3 regions of the Paenibacillus sp. JNUCC32 genome follow, and region 1 is predicted to be linked to each of the others. Evidence: predicted binding sites of a transcription regulator. Region 1 holds the regulator's gene; each other region holds the start of a gene.
The links. Region 1 encodes Rex, which represses fermentation and respiration genes when NADH is low (regulators of the CRP and FNR family bind a similar motif). Its sites were predicted from a motif close to TTGTGAAATATTTCACAA; they were not measured.
Positions count from the first base shown of each region.

Region 2: nirB (nitrite reductase large subunit NirB) is a predicted target of Rex. The motif match lies at 3,231-3,248, and genes of this name have one in related genera.
Region 3: adhE (bifunctional acetaldehyde-CoA/alcohol dehydrogenase) is a predicted target of Rex. The motif match lies at 3,802-3,819, and genes of this name have one in related genera.

Region 1 covers NZ_CP062260.1:3,171,143-3,177,055, forward strand. The annotation lists gene JNUCC32_RS14135 (AAA family ATPase) at 1-384, opposite strand, end outside; gene JNUCC32_RS14140 (hypothetical protein) at 377-910, opposite strand; gene JNUCC32_RS14145 (cell wall elongation regulator TseB-like domain-containing protein) at 1,168-1,686, opposite strand; gene JNUCC32_RS14150 (amidohydrolase) at 1,718-3,019, opposite strand; gene JNUCC32_RS14155 (redox-sensing transcriptional repressor Rex) at 2,994-3,659, opposite strand; gene dinG (ATP-dependent DNA helicase DinG) at 3,725-5,913, opposite strand, start outside.
Region 2 covers NZ_CP062260.1:3,344,565-3,350,477, reverse strand. The annotation lists gene JNUCC32_RS15095 (sugar phosphate isomerase/epimerase family protein) at 1-214, shown strand, start outside; gene JNUCC32_RS15090 (ThuA domain-containing protein) at 258-980, shown strand; gene JNUCC32_RS15085 (uracil-DNA glycosylase) at 1,157-1,819, shown strand; gene JNUCC32_RS15080 (winged helix-turn-helix transcriptional regulator) at 1,974-2,294, shown strand; gene JNUCC32_RS15075 (hypothetical protein) at 2,478-3,155, shown strand; gene nirB (nitrite reductase large subunit NirB) at 3,334-5,772, shown strand; gene nirD (nitrite reductase small subunit NirD) at 5,867-5,913, shown strand, end outside.
Region 3 covers NZ_CP062260.1:3,338,095-3,344,007, forward strand. The annotation lists gene pflB (formate C-acetyltransferase) at 1-797, opposite strand, end outside; gene adhE (bifunctional acetaldehyde-CoA/alcohol dehydrogenase) at 1,117-3,729, opposite strand; gene JNUCC32_RS15050 (Crp/Fnr family transcriptional regulator) at 4,005-4,730, shown strand; gene JNUCC32_RS15055 (hypothetical protein) at 4,821-4,979, shown strand; gene JNUCC32_RS15060 (formate/nitrite transporter family protein) at 5,364-5,913, opposite strand, start outside.

The sequences.
Region 1 (5,913 bases):
GGTATAATGGGCAGCGGCCTTGGCCATCAAGGTCTTCCCTGTTCCCGGAGGCCCTGTTAGAAGAATCCCCTTCAATGGACGTATGCCGAATTTCTTGATATCCTCGTGACGAATCAGAAAATCCAATGCTTCCCGCAGCTCCTGCTTAGCGTTATCCTGCCCGCCGATTTCCTCGAACGTCAGCTTGGCCGGCCCGCTCTTCTTCCGCTTTCGCTCATTTCCGGCACCAACCGCGATGCCGCCCTTCATCTTGGCTATAAACAGCAAGCCGCCTACGAGTCCTGCCGCTATTAAGAGAGGCACGATGTTCACGCCGACAAACACAAGGAATACCAACAAAACCGGAATGAAGCCTAACATGATTTCTTTTGCTAATTTAGGCATGGTTCCACACCTCCATTTTGCCAGGTTGACGCGGCAAGATTATAAATTTACCAGACTTGCCGTCCGACAAGCTGACATAGACATTGGTGTCATCGATCGTTGCTTTTGCTTTCAAATTCGGCGACTGGGCAGCCAGCTGCTCGAGCGATGATTGAATATCGGTATACTGCTTATTGTCCATCGCTTCGGCAACCGACAGCATCGCTTGCTCCCACCATTGATCCAATGCTTCCGAGGAATGGTCCTCCACCTGGATTCTCAATTCCCGCTTCCCGATCACGGACTTGCCTTCCTGCTTAATATGCTGAACCAAACCTTGTAAATTCGCATCCGGAGCCAAATCAAGATTCAAAGTCACGGTATCCTGTTTAATATCTATATGAGAACTTTTCACGCCATCGTATTGTGACACAACAGTTGCGAGCGGATTCTGCAAAGCCATCTGCCGATACAGAAACCAACCGCCAAAGAGGACCGATGCTGAGATCACGACAGTCAGCATGATAGGTACAATGCGCAGTTTCATGAAGTTCCTCCTTCAATTTCGATATGAAATTTTGTAAAGCAATTGCAGCACAATAATACATATAACAACGATATATGGTGAGGCATGTAATTGATCTGCTCAATTCGTACAAGTACGAGTATATCACATCTTATATACTTTTTCATGCTTGTCTGTGAAAATATTTAGAACAGTTTTACCAATTTATTTCTGTATGCGCTTACATGTTTATGTGCCAAAGAGGCATCCCTATGAGGGGACGCCTTTCATTTGTTTTCTTATTGATTAGGAAGAATAATATCATTTCCGATGGCGTTTCCGTCTTGAAAACGATAGAATCTGTAGCCGCGCTGACCGTTGTTTTCATATTGCAGCTGCCAGGCATACTCGCCTTCATACATTCCCGGCAGCAATCGCTTGATGACCGCACCCGGCATTTCGTTACGGATCTGGTCCCGCATCACGGCCTCTGACATGCCCGTATTCAATAACACCGACTGAACGGCATCTGTCCCTTCAACAGGAACGTTATCGTCCGTAAACTTCACCCAGACCATGCGGTCTTGATTGTCTTTATCTTTCCCGCTGACCACCCAATAGTTATTGTCCTCGCCCCATACCGATTTATAGGTCTTGTCGGACGAGACCAATTGGCCATGCTGTTTCGCTGCAAGGATCGCCATTCTTTCTTCATTCCACGTATCTTTCATAACATAGGAATAATAGAGCTGTAGGCCAAGCAATAATAGCAGGACGCCGGACACGCTCAGCAATATCCACTTCGTTTTTTTCTTCAAATCCGTCTTCCTCGCTCCCCTTGATTATTCCCTAGAGGGTTGTAAGACGCTCAAATGCACGCTGCGCTTCCCGGCGGATGCGTTCCTCGTCGAGAGTAAGGCTCGCGCCATTCTTCACCACCTGCTTGCCGTCAACCCATACATGCTCTACATCCTTCGCGCTGGCAGAGTAGATCGCGTGAGAAATATAGTCGGTCCGTGGAAGGAAATGCGCCTGATCCGTATTCAATGCGATCATATCGGCTTTCATCCCAACCGCGAGCATACCGATATCCTCAAGGAAAGCGGACTTGGCTCCGTATACCGTGCCCATTCGGAGCGCTTCGGAGGCCGGAATGGCCGTCGGATCCCCGCTTACTCCTTTATGGATCAGGGCAGCCAGCCGCATCTCTTCGAACATATCCAGGTTATTGTTGCTAGCAGGTCCGTCGGTACCGAGCGACACCGTTACGCCGGCTTTCAGCAGCGCAGGTACGCGGGCGACTCCGCTGGCAAGCTTCAAATTGCTTCCGGGATTATGCGATACGGCTACTTGATGCTTGGCCAAGACTTCGATTTCCTCATCGGTCAGATGAACGGCATGGGCAAGGAGCGTAGGACGGGAGAACATGCCCAGCTTCTCCAAATGGGCAACGGGGCGAAGCCCGTAGTCCTTAACATTCTGAGCCACTTCAGTTTCCGTTTCGGACATATGGGTATGCAAAGGCAGGTTCAAGTCATGGGATGCTTGAACGAATTTTTCGATGAAATCCGGCGGGCAGGTATAAGGCGCGTGCGGCGAGATCATCGTCGTAATTCTGCCGTCAGCCTTGCCATGCCAATCCTTCGCGAATGCCACCGCCTCATCCAGCTTCTGCTGCTGTACCTCGGGCGGGCATAAACCGATTACGCCGCGCGTCAGGACGCCGCGCATTCCCGAGTCCTGGACAACCTTCGCGACCTGATCCATATGGTCATACATATCCACAAACGTCGTGGTTCCGCCCTTGATCATCTCCAGCACGGAGAGCGATGTGCCCCAATATACGTCGTGTGACGTGAATTTGGCTTCCATCGGCCACATTTTTTCCTGAAGCCATACCTGCAGCGCCAGATCGTCCCCATAGCCGCGAAGAAGCGACATGGCGGCATGTCCATGCGTGTTCACCAATCCGGGCAGGAAGAACAGATGGGTTCCGTCGATAATCTCTGTCCCCTCTTCCACGACGGGCTCCTCTTCGCCCAGGTACGTGATCCGGTCGTTCTCAACCACCAGGTATCCGCGAAGCACGGATTGGCTTTCCTCCAGTACTGCAAACGTTCCGTTCTTAACCATCCACTTCGTTGTTGTCATGTGCTGCATCCTCCTTGCCGTTATCCAAATAATAGGCCAAACTTTGCAAATCCGTTGTAAAATCAGCCGTATGAATCCGGATATGGGCTGGGGCTTTCAGGATGGTTGGCGCAAAGTTCAGAATCGCCTCGATCCCTGAGGCGATAAGCTGATTCGCTACGTTCTGCGCTTCGAAATCCGGAACGGTAATAATCCCGATTCGAATGCCGTGCTCATGAACCGTCTTCTCCAGCTCTTCCATCGGCTGTACGACCAAATTGTTAATTTTCATACCAACTTTGGGAGAATACGAATCGAAAATCGCCACAATCTTCATATTATCCTTCAGGAATGCATTGTAATTCGATAATGCATGTCCAAGATTACCGGCCCCGACCAATGCGACATTGATCTTCTGGTCCAGCTTCAGAATCTGGCGAATCTTCTCGATCAGATAAGAAACATCATATCCGATCCCTTTCCGTCCAAAATCACCGAAATACGCCAGGTCCTTACGAATTTGAGCAGGATTGAGGTCCAGCTTCTGTCCCAGCTCCTGGGAGGAAACCGTGGAAACCTCCCTCTTCTGAAGCTCATTCAAATAGCGCAAGTATACAGGTAATCTGCGGACCACGGCTTCCGAAATTTTTTCCGATTTCATGCATGCTCCCCCTAATAATAGGTTAATAACTACATCTTTTTTTGTTGATCGTGCTTGGTTTCACTTTATTCCGCTTGGTTTCCCGCGCTTGCCTCTTCCTGCAGCCATTCCGAAATTCGGGGAACGATCCCCTCTGTCGGCATATGCTCCATCTTCGGCCCCGGCAAGGAATATAAGAAATACTTCCCGTAATAGGATTCAATGACCCGCGTATCGTACACGATCACGATCCCTTTATCTTGTGCTGTTCGCACCAGACGCCCAAACCCCTGTTTGAAACGAATGACCGCTTGCGGAACCGAAAGCTTCATGAAGGGATTCTTCTTCTGCTGCTGCAGCAGTTCGCTCTTGGCCTCGACCAAGGGGTGATTCGGCGGCTGGAACGGAAGCCGGACGATGGCAAGACAAGTCAGCGCCTCGCCCGGGATGTCTACCCCTTCCCAGAAGGAGCTGGTGCCCAGCAGCACGGAAGCGCTGCTGTCCTGAAATCTTCGGATTAACTTGGTACGGCTGGTTCCGTCCATACCTTGTCCCAATACCGTGATGTCGCTTGATGCCAGCGCTTCTTTCAGCGGCTCGTGCACCTGGCGCAGCATCCGGTACGAAGTGAACAGGACGAGCATGCGGCCATGCGTAGCGACGGCCGTATCGGCCAAAGACTTCACGAGCGTATTCACAAAGAGTGCATCCCCAACCGATCCCTTCACGCTCGGAAAATCGCGCGGCACGACAAGAAGGGCTTGTTCCCTGTAATTAAACGGGGACGGGAGCTGAACCGTGTTCAGGTTCCCCGCTTCAGCCGCTTCCTGAAGACCCAGGTTTTCGATCATGAACTGAAACGATTTGTCCACCGACAAGGTCGCCGATGTCAGAATCACGCTTTGTTTCTTGTCAAAAAACAATTCCTTCAGATGAGCGCTCACGTCGACGGGCACGGCATACAACTGCAGCGATTTGCTGCGGAAATTGCCGTTCGCCTCCATCCAGTATACCGTGCCCTCATCGTTCAGGGCCATGAAGGAGCGCAGGTCTTCGCGATGCGAGGCCAGGTCCTTAAATAGGCCCGATAGGTCGGTTAACAGGCTGTCCGCGCTGTAGTCATCCAAATCTTCCTTCATTTCGGCGATCAGTTTATCGCCCTTGCGCACGACATCGCCCAGCGTCAGATGAATTTGATGCTCCAGTTCGGCCATCGAATCCCAATCCTTCGGCTTCTTAAGCGGGGACAGGCGGAGCGAGAATTGGCCGGCATCTCCCGGAGAAGCGTCTCCGCGTTCCGGAAGCAGTCCGAACAATTGATCGCTGAGCCGATCCCAGTTCTCTTTTGCGGTAATGAGGTCCGGATACAAACGGTCGATGACGGAAGACCATTCGACTGCCTTCTCGTGCGGCGAAGCTTGCAGCAGCTGGCGCAGAGCCGGGAGCTGCCCGCTTCGGCTGTCTTTGTACATGCGGGTCAAGGTATGGACCACCGAAAAATACTTCATCTGCAAGCCAAGGTGCTTGCCGGCGACATCCTCAAGATGATGCGCTTCGTCGATGACGAGGCGCTCATAGCTTGGCAGCAGCTGATGATTCGCCTTCACGTCGGTGAACAGCTTCGAATGGTTCGTAATGACGACATCCGCGATGCCTGCTTCATGCTTGGCCCTGTGATAGTAGCATTTGCGGAACCAAGGACAGGCGCGTCCGAGGCAAGAATCCGAATCGCTGGAGATGGTCTCCCAGAAATCCCCTCCGCGTCCGCCAAGGTTTAGCTCTTCATCATCCCCGTTCTCCGTCTGGGTCAGCCAGACCAGCATCTGGGCCGCCGTGATTACGTCTTCCTTCGGGGAATGAAAATCTCTTCTATTTATTTTATGTTCAAATTTTCTCAAACACAAATAATGTCCCCTGCCCTTGAAAATGGCCGCCTTAAAAGGAAAAGGAACAACCTGGGTGAGCAGGGGAATATCCCGGTCACGCAGCTGTTCTTGAAGGTTGATCGTATGCGTGCTCACCATAACCTTCTGTTCCTGCTTCACGCTTTGATAGATCGACGGCAGCAAATATCCAAGGGATTTGCCGGTTCCCGTGCCCGCTTCGATCAATAGATGTTTATTGTCATCCAGCGCCTGCATCACTTCCTGGAACATCATGTCCTGGGCATCCCTGCTCTCGTAATGAGGCAGCGTTTCCTTCAGGCGTTCACGAACATCGTTCATGTATTGCTCGAAGCTTACATCGGCCAAGGGGTTGGGCTCCGTCTCATCCC
Region 2 (5,913 bases), 170 kb from region 1:
TCGCGCTTGGCAGTTCCGCAGCGTAGGTTACGGACACGATGTGAAGGAATGGGCGGATATGATGAGTGCTCTTCGCCTGGTTGGATATGACTATGTCGTGAGCATTGAACATGAAGACGGACTGATGTCCGTTGAAGAAGGCTTCTCCAAAGCGGTGCAAAACCTTCAGCAAGTGCTGATCGAAGAGCCGCTCGGAGAAATGTGGTGGGTCTAACAGCGTAGAGAATAACGAATAAGCAATTAGGGGGAACAGCAACATGCTTAACGTAACCATATGGAATGAATTCGTGCACGAGAAAATCCATGATGAGGTTCGGAGCGTTTATCCGACGGGCATTCACACAGCTTTGGCGGAGGGTCTGCAAAATCCGGATTTCATCATTAGAACGGCAACGCTCGACCAGCCGGAGCATGGATTGACGGACGATGTACTGGATTCAACCGATGTGCTGTTGTGGTGGGGGCATATGGCTCATGACCAGGTAAGTGACGAAATCGTAAGCAAGGTCGTAAAACGCGTGCAGGATGGTATGGGACTGATCGTTCTCCATTCCGGACATTTTTCCAAACCGTTCAAAGCTTTGATGGGCACGAGCTGCGATTTGAAGTGGCGCGAAGCAGGAGAACAGGAAATTATTTGGAGCGTGAATCCGACGCATCCGATTGCGGCGGGAATTACGGGACCGATCATCATCGAGCACGAGGAAATGTACGGGGAGTTCTTTGACATTCCGGCCCCCGATGAGCTGGTATTCGTCAGCAATTTCGAGGGCGGGGAAGTGTTCCGCAGCGGATGCACATTCAAACGCGGGCATGGGAACATTTTTTACTTCCGTCCAGGGCATGAGACCTATCCAACCTACTACAACCCCGAAGTGCTGAAAGTGATCTCCAATGCGATTAACTGGGCTCATTCCACGGCAGGCAAGCAAACGTTCGGCAACAGTCAGCCGGTTCGCGCGCTTCCCGTTTTAGTCTAAGCTATAAACAGCGCATTATCTTAATCATCAACGAACGAGCCGTTCAAGGTACAGTCCTTGTTCGGCTCGTTTTTTTGGTATGTTGGGGCTGCTTTTTCGAAATGTTTTTGCCGGCTGGGGATAGAATATACGTGAATATGGGGTATTGTATGATATAGGAGAGGGGGGCTGTACACATGAACGAAGTACAAAGCGCACCTGTAGATCCCGCAATCATCGCCATATGCCGGGCCAGGCTCGTCCATCAACCCGTTGAGGGCTTCCTGCTCGGAAGGGGAGTCCGCTTTGCGAAAATCATGTTCATCGGGGAAGCGCCCGGGGCTCATGAAGTTTTGGAAGGCAAACCTTTCGTAGGGCAGGCCGGACAAGAGATGAACGCGTACCTGGAACGTCTGAAACTGACGCGGGACCAGGTATATATTACCAGTGCCATGCGAAGCAGGCCCTACAAGGATAAAGTGCTCGTGAGGCCTTCGGGCGAGAATGTCATCAGCCGATCGAATCGCACGCCGACCAAGGCGGAAATTTTGGCGCATGCGCCTTTGCTTGATGAAGAGATCCGATGGGTCCGCCCGGACATCCTGGCACCGATGGGAAATACGGCGCTGCACCGGTTAATCGGAAGCCATGAAACGGTGACGTCGCTGCACGGCAAGCTGATGGAGGGCCCGGTTCAGCAAGCGGCAGATCCGGAAAATCCCGGAGCAGGCTATGTTTTTTCACCGGAGACCTATAAGATATTCCCTCTGTTCCATCCAGCGGCGGTGCTGTATAATAGGAAATTATCCACTTTGATTGAGGACGATTTGGATATTTTGGCTCGGATATTAGGGGGATAAGCGCTGATTTTCTGGGAAAAAGGGGCTAGGAGGTTTTCAGCTTCTCGAAAATATGCTAAAATGAAACATACTTACAATTCGTAAGTTTTCTAGATTTTTGGGTAAGCTTATGAGTTTCTATAAACAAGGTGACTTCGTAAAGAGGTGAAGGGATATGGAAGTTACAAATGTTACGATGTGTCCCCGTTTCGAATCGGCCTTTTCTTTTCTGGGCAAACGGTGGAATGGCTTGATTATTCAAACGCTGATGAGCGGGCCTAAGCGCTTTAAGGATATTTCGAATTTGATTCCGTCCATGAGCGATAAAATGCTCTCCGAGCGGATGAAGGATTTGGAATGCGAAGGCATACTGATTCGTCATGTCTATCCGGAAACTCCGGTACGTATTGAATATGAACTGACTGAAAAAGGCAAAGCACTGCGTCCGGTGATGGAGCAAATTTCATCCTGGGCAGAACAATGGGTCGACAGATGAGTCATCTTAAGACTCCCGTTGACGATTAAACCCTGGCATGAGATATCCTCATTTCAGGGTTTTTTTTCTAACCAGAATGGCTGATTTTTCGTTTCGTCCTGCAAAAATATCCGGACATGCACCAAGCTGACGCACCTTCTATATGATGTAATAATCCAGGCGGCATATCAAGGAGGCGAGCCCATGATCAAGCGAACGAATATCTCCCGGTTCCATTATGGACAAGAGGACATCTCAGAGCTTGAAAACGCTTCATTACAAGTGCTTCATATATTTGAGAAAACCAAGCGGGTGCTGAGCCAGTATGTACCGGAAACACTATGGTCGGCCGTGTGTGGAACAAGCCCAGACGCTGTAGCATCCCTTAGCCAAGACGGCACAGCTCGGGTCGACATGTTCCAGAAGTGGGTCAAGGCTCCCGGCGGATGGAAGTTCATTGGTTATGAAACCGAAACATTGAATTCGTCTTCCGAGCAAAATAAGGGACGGATGGGAAGATTCCTGCATATGATCATCTGGTCGCTCTACGAGAAAATCGTGATGCTGCATCCCTTCCTCGGCAGCGAAGCGTTCTTCGACGGGGAGGAGCTGGACGTGATCGCCCATTATTTTGTGCCTACGTATATTAGTGCCTTACCTTTGGTGCAGCAAGGAAAAGCCTATAAGACCATTCAGGCCGGCATCGTACTGTACCAGGAGCATATCGAGGCGCCTGCCGTCATCATGCAGTCGGAAGGAGGCCTTTTGGAGGGGAATTGGATGACCGGGGTGAACCTGGATGCGGGGGGATTTGCCGGAATTCGTCCCTATTTAAAAGTGCCCGGCGGCGAACGAGCCTATATGGAAGCCGAAATCATATAGCATGCGGCTTTTTAGGATAACCTTGTTCCAATCGGACAGGGTTATTTGGTATTTTTATTTAAATTTTAAAGATCAATGTGAAATAAATCACAAAAATATATGCCTTTACACGATATAATTTACTTGTAAGCAGTGGAATACACGAGCACAAGATCACGTGTTGGGGAGGAATCAAACGATGTCCAATATAAAGAGAGATAAGTTGGTTGTCATTGGCAACGGTATTGCAGGCATAAGCACGGTCGAGCAAATCATTAAATTGGGTGGGAAATTTGACATCACCGTCATTGGACAGGAGCCTCACCCGAACTACAATCGCATTATGCTGTCCTATGTGCTGGAAGGCAGCAAAACCTTGGACGACATTGTATTGAATGACTGGAAATGGTACGAGGACAATCAGATCACCCTGCATACGGGGGTGACCGTCACCGCCATCGACGGGGAGCGCAAGGTAGTGACGGCCGATAACGGATTGACGGTTCCTTATGACAAAGTGATTATAGCTACAGGTTCGAAACCTTTTATATTGCCTGTACCGGGCAGTGATAAAGAGGGAGTTATCGGATTTCGAAACATCGCCGACTGCACGCAGATGCTTCAAGCCGCCAAGGCATACAAGAAAGCGGCCGTCATCGGCGGAGGGCTGCTGGGTCTGGAAGCCGCTAAGGGATTGGTCAGCCTGGGCATGGAGGTGACGGTGGTTCATCTCATGCAGGATTTGATGGAGAGCCAGCTGGATTCCATGGCATCGGGGATGCTGCAAAGGGAGCTGGAGCGGCAGGGCATCCGGTTCTTATTAGGCAAACAAACCACGGAAATCATGGGCGATGAGAGGGTCACGGGGCTGCGGTTCAAAGATGGGGATGAGCTTGAAGCGGAACTCGTGGTCATGGCCGTGGGGATCAGAGCGAACGTTGCTGCCGCCCAAGCGAGCGGTATCGAAGTGAACCGGGGAATCGTAGTCAACGATTATCTTCAGACCTCCTGGCCGGATGTGTATGCGGTCGGCGAATGCTGCGAGCATCGGGGGGCATGCTACGGCCTGGTTGCGCCGTTGTTCGAGCAGGGACAGGTTCTTGCCAAGCATCTCTGCGGCGTGGACGGCCAGCCTTACGAGGGCAGCATCGTATCGACGAAACTGAAAATCAGCGGCGTTGATGTATTCTCCGCAGGAGAATTCATGGAGCAGGCTGAGCACTCGGTGATCGCGGCAAAGGACGATTGGCGCAAGACTTATAAGAAAATCCTGCTGCGCGACAATATCATCGTCGGCGCGATATTGTTCGGGGATGTCAGCGATTCGGCCAGCCTTCAATCCATGATACGCAAAAAGACGGCCATGACCGAGGAGATCTATCAGTCGATCATGGGCACCGAATGTGCAGGGAAAGGAAGCGGCAAGGCCTTCTCGCTGGATAAGATGCCCGACGATGAAATCGTCTGCGGCTGCAACGGCGTAACCAAAAAGGCCATTGTGGATGCCGTGACGCTTCAAGGCCTCACGACGGTGGACGAAATCAAAGCTTGCACGGGAGCGACCCGTTCTTGCGGAGGCTGCAAGCCAGTCGTGGAGCAAATCCTTCAGAGCGTACTGGGCGATGGCTTTAAGACGGCAGGCAAACAAGGCATATGTTCGTGCACCACGCTCGACCGGGACGAAATCGTCGCCGAAATCAGCGCCAAGGGGCTGACTACGACGAAGGAAGTCATGCATGTTCTGAACTTCAGCAACCCTGAGGGCTGCTCGAAATGCCGTCCCGCCATCCATTATTATCTGGCGATGCTGAATCCGGTGACCCATCAGGAGGAGAGGGAGTCCCGCTTCGTCAACGAGCGGATGAACGCCAACATTCAGAAAGACGGCACTTACACGGTAGTGCCAAGAATGTACGGCGGCGTTACCACGCCGGAGGATTTGAAGAAAATTGCGGACGTATCGCTTAAGTACAATGTTAAGGTCGTTAAGGTAACCGGCGGACAGCGACTGGATCTGATCGGCGTGAAGAAGGAAGATCTGCCAAGCGTATGGGAAGAGCTGGATATGCCGTCCGGTTATGCTTATGCCAAATCGCTGCGGACCGTCAAGACCTGCGTAGGCTCCCAATTCTGCCGCTTCGGCACGCAGGATTCGATGGGCATGGGTGCATTCCTCGAGGAGAAATTCGAGCGGCTGGATTTTCCGGCGAAGTTTAAAATGGCGGTCAACGGATGTCCGCGAAATTGTGCCGAATCGTGCACGAAGGACATCGGGATCGTCGGCAATAACGGCGGATGGGAGATATTCGTCGGAGGCAACGGCGGAACGAAGGCACGCCTGGCCGATTCGTACTGTAAAGTGAAAACGGACGAGGAGCTGATCGAGATCTGCGGCGCCTTGATGCAGTACTACCGTGAAACCGGCAAGTACCTCGAGAGAACGTCGGAATGGGTAGAGCGTCTGGGACTGGAACAAATCCGTGCGGCGGTCCTTGATGATGCTAAACAGCGTAAGGAGCTGGTGGAAAGAATTGAGCTGGCCCTGCAGCAAGTGGAAGATCCGTGGAAGAAAGTGCTGAACGACGATAAGCTGCGCAATACGCTGTTCCAGGACGCAAGACCGGTCGGCAGCAAGTAATCGAGGGGGAGAACGGTTCCCCCCTCGGCTGCCGGATTATAGAGAGCTAATTGCTTGGATAGGAATCGAACAAGAGAAGTGGAGGCTGCGCATTATGGAAACCGGAACTTATATCACGGTAGGGAATGAACATGAATTTCT
Region 3 (5,913 bases), 170 kb from region 1:
CCGTTTTGCTCCTTGATCGCGGCCAAATAACCGAAATACAGCCATTGGAATGCTTCCTTCGCCGTATTCGCAGGTTTGGAAATGTCAAAGCCGTGCATGCCGGCCATTTCTTTCAGTTCCTTGAGGGCGCGCATTTGTTCGGACAGCTCTTCCCGCAGACGGATCACCGGCTCGTCCATGGCGTCCACTTCAAGCTCGCCGAGTTCTCTCAGTTTGTCCTGGATCAGAGCGTCCACGCCGTATAACGATACTCTGCGGTAGTCGCCGATGATGCGGCCGCGGCCGTATGCATCGGGAAGCCCCGTAATAATCCCGGCTTTGCGCGCTGCTCTCATCTCCGGAGTATAGGCATCGAATACGCCCTGGTTATGCGTTTTGCGGATGCCGTTGAAGATATCCACAACCGCCTGCGGCATTTCGAAGCCGTATGCGTTGCACGCATCAATCATCATCCGGATGCCCCCGAAAGGCTGAATCGAGCGTTTGAACGGCTCGTCGGTCTGCACGCCGACGATCTGTTCTTTATCCTTATCCAAGTAGCCGGGCCGGTGGGAGGTGATGGTCGAAGGCGTATGGACATCCACGTCCAAAACCCCGCCGTTATCCCGCTCCTTCTTGGTTAAATCCGATACGATATCCCACAGTGCCTTGGTGTTGTCCGTAGGTCCCGCCAAGAAATCATCAGAGCCATAATATGGAGTAATATTTTCTGCAATAAAATCGTTAACGTCAACGCGCTTGGTCCATTTACCTGATTTAAAACCTTTCCAGCCAACTTCTTTTTCAATCACCGACATATTGAATCCCTCCTAGATTATGCTGCAGCTTGCAGGGACTGGCGGGGCCACACATTGATCTATCTCAGATCTTAAATGTGATTATTTTCACGATCAATGGCATCTCTGCCCCGCCATGTGCCTTCAAGCTTCTATATCAAAGATCTGAGATTCAGCTTTCTGCTACACCTTTATTGTAGTCCTGTTGATCCGCAGCATCTGTGATAAAAATCACAAAGTTGTGGTTATCCGTGATTTTTATCACTCTGATTCCGGGCTCCCCTGGCTTCTACCACCATTTTTAATGGAATTTAGGATCAGCCTTCTGTCCCATTCCTGTTTAGAAACGTCCATAGAAGGCGTTGCGATATACTTCTGCAAGCTCTGTCACCAGCGGCAGCTTCGGATTGCTGGTCGTGCACTGATCTTCGAAAGCCCGGTCCGCCAAATGCTCGACGTTTCTCTCGAAGTCCTGTGGATCGATGCCCAACTGCTGGAACGATTCCTCGATGCCGAGCTTGCTGTTCAGCTCGCGGATGGCGGCGATCAGGCTGTTTACGCCCTCCTCCGTCGTTCTTGCAGGCAGTCCAAGAATCCGTGCGATCTCGGCATATCTTTCATCGGCCACGAAGTGGGTGTACTTCGGCCATGCCGCGAATTTCGTCGGCTTCTTGGCATTGTAGCGAATGACGTGCGGCATCAGTATGGCATTGGTCCGTCCGTGCGCCGTATGGTACTGTCCGCCCCATTTATGCGCCAGACTATGGTTGATGCCCAGGAACGCGTTCGCAAAGGCCATGCCTGCAAGCGTCGAAGCATTATGCATTTTCTCGCGGGCGAGTTTGTCGCCGGTCAGCGCCGATTGCTCAAGATACTGGAACACCAGCTGTATGGCTTTGATGGCAAGCCCATCCGTGTAATCGCTGGCCATCACCGATACGTAGGCTTCAATCGCATGCGTCAGGACGTCCATGCCGGTATCGGCCACCGCCGTTTTAGGCAAGGTGTACACGAATTCCGGATCGATGATCGCCACGTCCGGCGTCAGCTCATAGTCTGCCAGCGGGTATTTGGTATTTCCCTGCACTTTGTCCGTGATGACGGCAAACGAAGTTACTTCCGAGCCCGTTCCCGACGTTGTCGGAATGGCTACGAATTTCGCCTTTCGTCCCAGCTTCGGATATTTATAGACCCGTTTTCGGATATCCATGAATTTTTGCTTCAGGTTGTTGAAATCCGTATCCGGATATTCATAGAACAGCCACATCGCTTTTGCGGCATCCATAGGCGATCCGCCGCCGAGGGCGATGATGCAGTCCGGCTGAAACCGTTCCAGCATCTCCGTACCCCGTTCTACGGTCGTTGTCGATGGATCCGGCTCGACTTCCGAGAACACCTCGATGGCTACCGGCAGTCTGCGCTGACGCAGGTAATGCTCTACCCGCTCCACATATCCCAGCTTCACCATCATGGGGTCGGTTACGATCGCGACGCGGGTGATGTCAGGCATTTTGGCGAGATACTGCGTCGAGCCTTTTTCAAAGTAAATTTTGTCCGGCACTTTAAACCACTGCATATTCACGGTTCTGCGGTTCACCCTTTTCACGTTGATGAGATTGACGGCCGTCACGTTCGACGACGTGGAATTCCGGCCATACGAACCGCAGCCGAGCGTCAGCGATGGCAGGTTCGTGTTGTAGATATCCCCGATGCCGCCTTGCGAGGAAGGCTGGTTGACCAGGATGCGGCAGGTCTTCATACGATCCGAAAATTTCAGGATGACGTCCTCATTGTGCGAGTGGATGACCGACGAGTGGCCCATGCCGCCAAAAGCTACCATCTCTTCGGCGCGCGCGATGCCCTCTTCCGCATCTTTCACTTTATAGCAGGCCAGCACCGGGCTCAGCTTCTCGGCGGACAACGGATAAGCAGGACCGACTCCCTCCAGCTCGGCGACCAGGATCTTGGTGCTTTCCGGTACCTCAAAGCCGCAAGCCTCGGCAATCTTGGCTGCCGGCTGTCCGACGATGGTAGGATTGACGGCGCATTTATCCGCTACCATGGCATGCGCAGTCAGCTTCGCCAGCTCTTCCTTGTTCACGAAATAACAGCCGCTGGCGATCATTTTTTTCTTCACGGTATGATAGATCGGCTCCTCTATAATGACGGCTTGCTCGGATGCGCAGATCATGCCGTTATCAAACGTCTTGGATAGAATCAAGTCGTTCACCGCTTGATCGAGGTCCGCGCTTTTCTCGATGAAGCACGGCACGTTGCCGGGACCTACGCCGAGGGCAGGCTTGCCGCAGCTGTATGCTGCTTTGACCATCGCCGATCCGCCCGTAGCCAGAATGCAGGCAACGTCAGGATGGTTCATGAGTGTATTGGTTTTATCCATGGAAGGAGCCTCGATCCACTGGATGCAGTCGGCCGGAGCGCCTTGTTTCACGGCGGCGTCCCGCAGGATGAGCGCGGCTTCCCTGCTGCATGCCTGCGCGGATGGATGGAAGCCGAAGATGATCGGATTTCTTGTTTTGATGGAGATCAGCGCCTTGAATATGGTGGTCGAGGTCGGATTGGTTACCGGTGTGATCCCCATGATGATCCCGATCGGCTCCGCAATTTTTTGGAAGCTGTCATAGGCATTGTCTTCGATGATACCTACCGTTTTGTCGTACTTGATGCTGTTGTGGATATACTCCGTGGCAAACAGGTTTTTGATGATTTTGTCTTCATACACGCCGCGGCCCGTTTCTTCAACCGCCATTTTCGCCAGCTGCATGTGCTTCTCAAGTCCGGCCATGGCCATGGCCTGCACAATTCCGTCGACTTGTTCCTGATCGAGTTTCATAAACTTTTCTTTTGCCCGATTCGCCTTGTCGATCAGACCTTGAATGTACTCTGCTGCCGTTTGTCCCTTCACTTCAACCGTTGTTCCTTTGCTCACAGCCATATCTCTCATCCTCCCATGGTTCATGTTCTTTTTTGTCTACGCTTCGATCGTAACACAGACGCTCCTTAAATCATGTGAAATATTTCACAATATTAAAATTTATCTTTTCTGTGTGATTTATACCTGTCTTTTCCCTCTTTCAAGTGAAAGAGATCACAATGTTTGAAAATTCGCCATGATTTCCCTCTTGTTCCGCCCCACAAGTGAATGTTTTCACGTTATAATGTATTTAAAGATTAAACAGATCAAATTTTAGGATGTTAGGGGATACCACCATGAAAACTGTAGACCATGTAATGGAAATCGAAAACTTAGGGAACACCCAGTGCTTCTCGGAACAAAACCGCAACCGTCTGCTGGTCACCATGAAGGAAAGGGTACTCCCTGAAGGATCGCATTTGTTCTGGGAAGGCGACTTCGCCGACAAGCTGTACTTCGTTAAACAAGGAAGAATTAAATTAACCAAATCGACGGATGAAGGCAAAGAGCTTATTCTATATATGTACCATCCAGGAGACATGGTCGGGCAAGCCGATCCATTCTTCAGCAACAACCACAGTTTTTCGGCAGAGGTGCTTGAGGACAGCGTAGTCGGGGTCATCGAGCACAAGGACCTTGAGCTATTGATCTGCCAGCATTGCGACTTCGCGATTGATTTCATGAAGTGGATGGGTATACACCACCGCATCACGCAGACCAAATTCCGTGATCTCATGATGTACGGCAAGCCCGGCGCATTAACGTCGACGCTGATTCGTCTGGGCAATACCTACGGGCAGCATCAAGAGGATGGCACCATTCTCATCAACAAAAAGATCACCCACACCGATCTTTCGAACATGATCGGGGCCACCCGCGAAAGCGTGAACCGGATGCTAAGCGACCTTCGCAAAAAGGACGCCATCGAATATGCCGGCGGCATGATTGTTATCAAAGATCTGCCGATGCTGCAGGAAATATGCCACTGCGAGCTGTGTCCGAACGAAATCTGCCGGATTTGATCCGCCTAAAGCCCCTTCGGTGCATAATATATGGGCATCTGCTTACAATAAGCCTTGTCTTTCCAATCCAAATCAAAGGGAGTGCTCAGCATGCGTGAAGGTTTGATTCCTGCAGTTCTTGGAACCGTGGTTTCTGCTTCGGGTGCCGCTCTGCTTTGCAGCAGGTATAAATTCGCTGCAACCGGTATTCTAGGCTTCGGACTGGCTCATATGGTGCTTGGTGCGATCGACCTGGTGGAACATCGGTAAACGATTTGGAAGGCAAGATTCTCACGGCTGTCCTTTCAGTTCAATGACTGAGGAGGACAGCTTATTTATGCTGTTGCCCTCCTGCTCCCTTCAGCGATGACATCTCCAAAAAAAGCGGATTTCCCAAAAGAACATTACATCTGACGGGGAGCCCACTATTTCTGTTTGGGGACGTTCCGTGTGCGCATCGTTCCTCCCATTGCCTTTGTCCCAAATTTCTTGGAATGGTTGTATCGTATACAAAAAAAGAAACCGTTGCTTGGCGAATGGACGAATGACAGACCATTTAACCAAGAACGGTTTCTTTGTTTATTCACCAGGTTGGACTTTCTCTGGCAATGAACTAGAAGGATGGAATTCCTCCGTTTCACCGCCTATCACAGCTTACTTTTGCTTGTTCCCTTTTCCCGAAGAGATAAACCAGTAAGCCATGCCTACAAACAACCCGCCGCCAATGATATTCCCCAGCGTGACCGGCACCATGTTGTTGATCCAGCCGCCGATGGATACCGTCTCGGGATGTCCCGGCAATATCGTCGCCAGCGTCAGAAGCGACATGTTCGCTACGCTATGCTCATACCCTGTCGCAATGAAGGCAAACAGGCACCACCATATTAAAATCAGTTTCGTGGTTTCTCCTTTGGCCCGAATCCCCATCCACAGGGCCAGACATACAAGCCAGTTACATAATATGCCTCTAAAAAACAGCTCCATGAACGGATCGTTCATTTTCTTGGCCGCTGCCGTGAAGATGAGATGATCGGGCGGCAGCCCTTTGAACAGGCCGGAAGCGTAAACCAGATAGCTGAGCAGGATCGCTCCCGCCAAATTGCCGATAAACACAAGGCCCCAGTTTTTCAGCGTGTCCCCCATCGTCGTTCGTTTGGATAACGTGCTTATCGTAAAAAACATATGATTTCCGGTGAACAGCTCT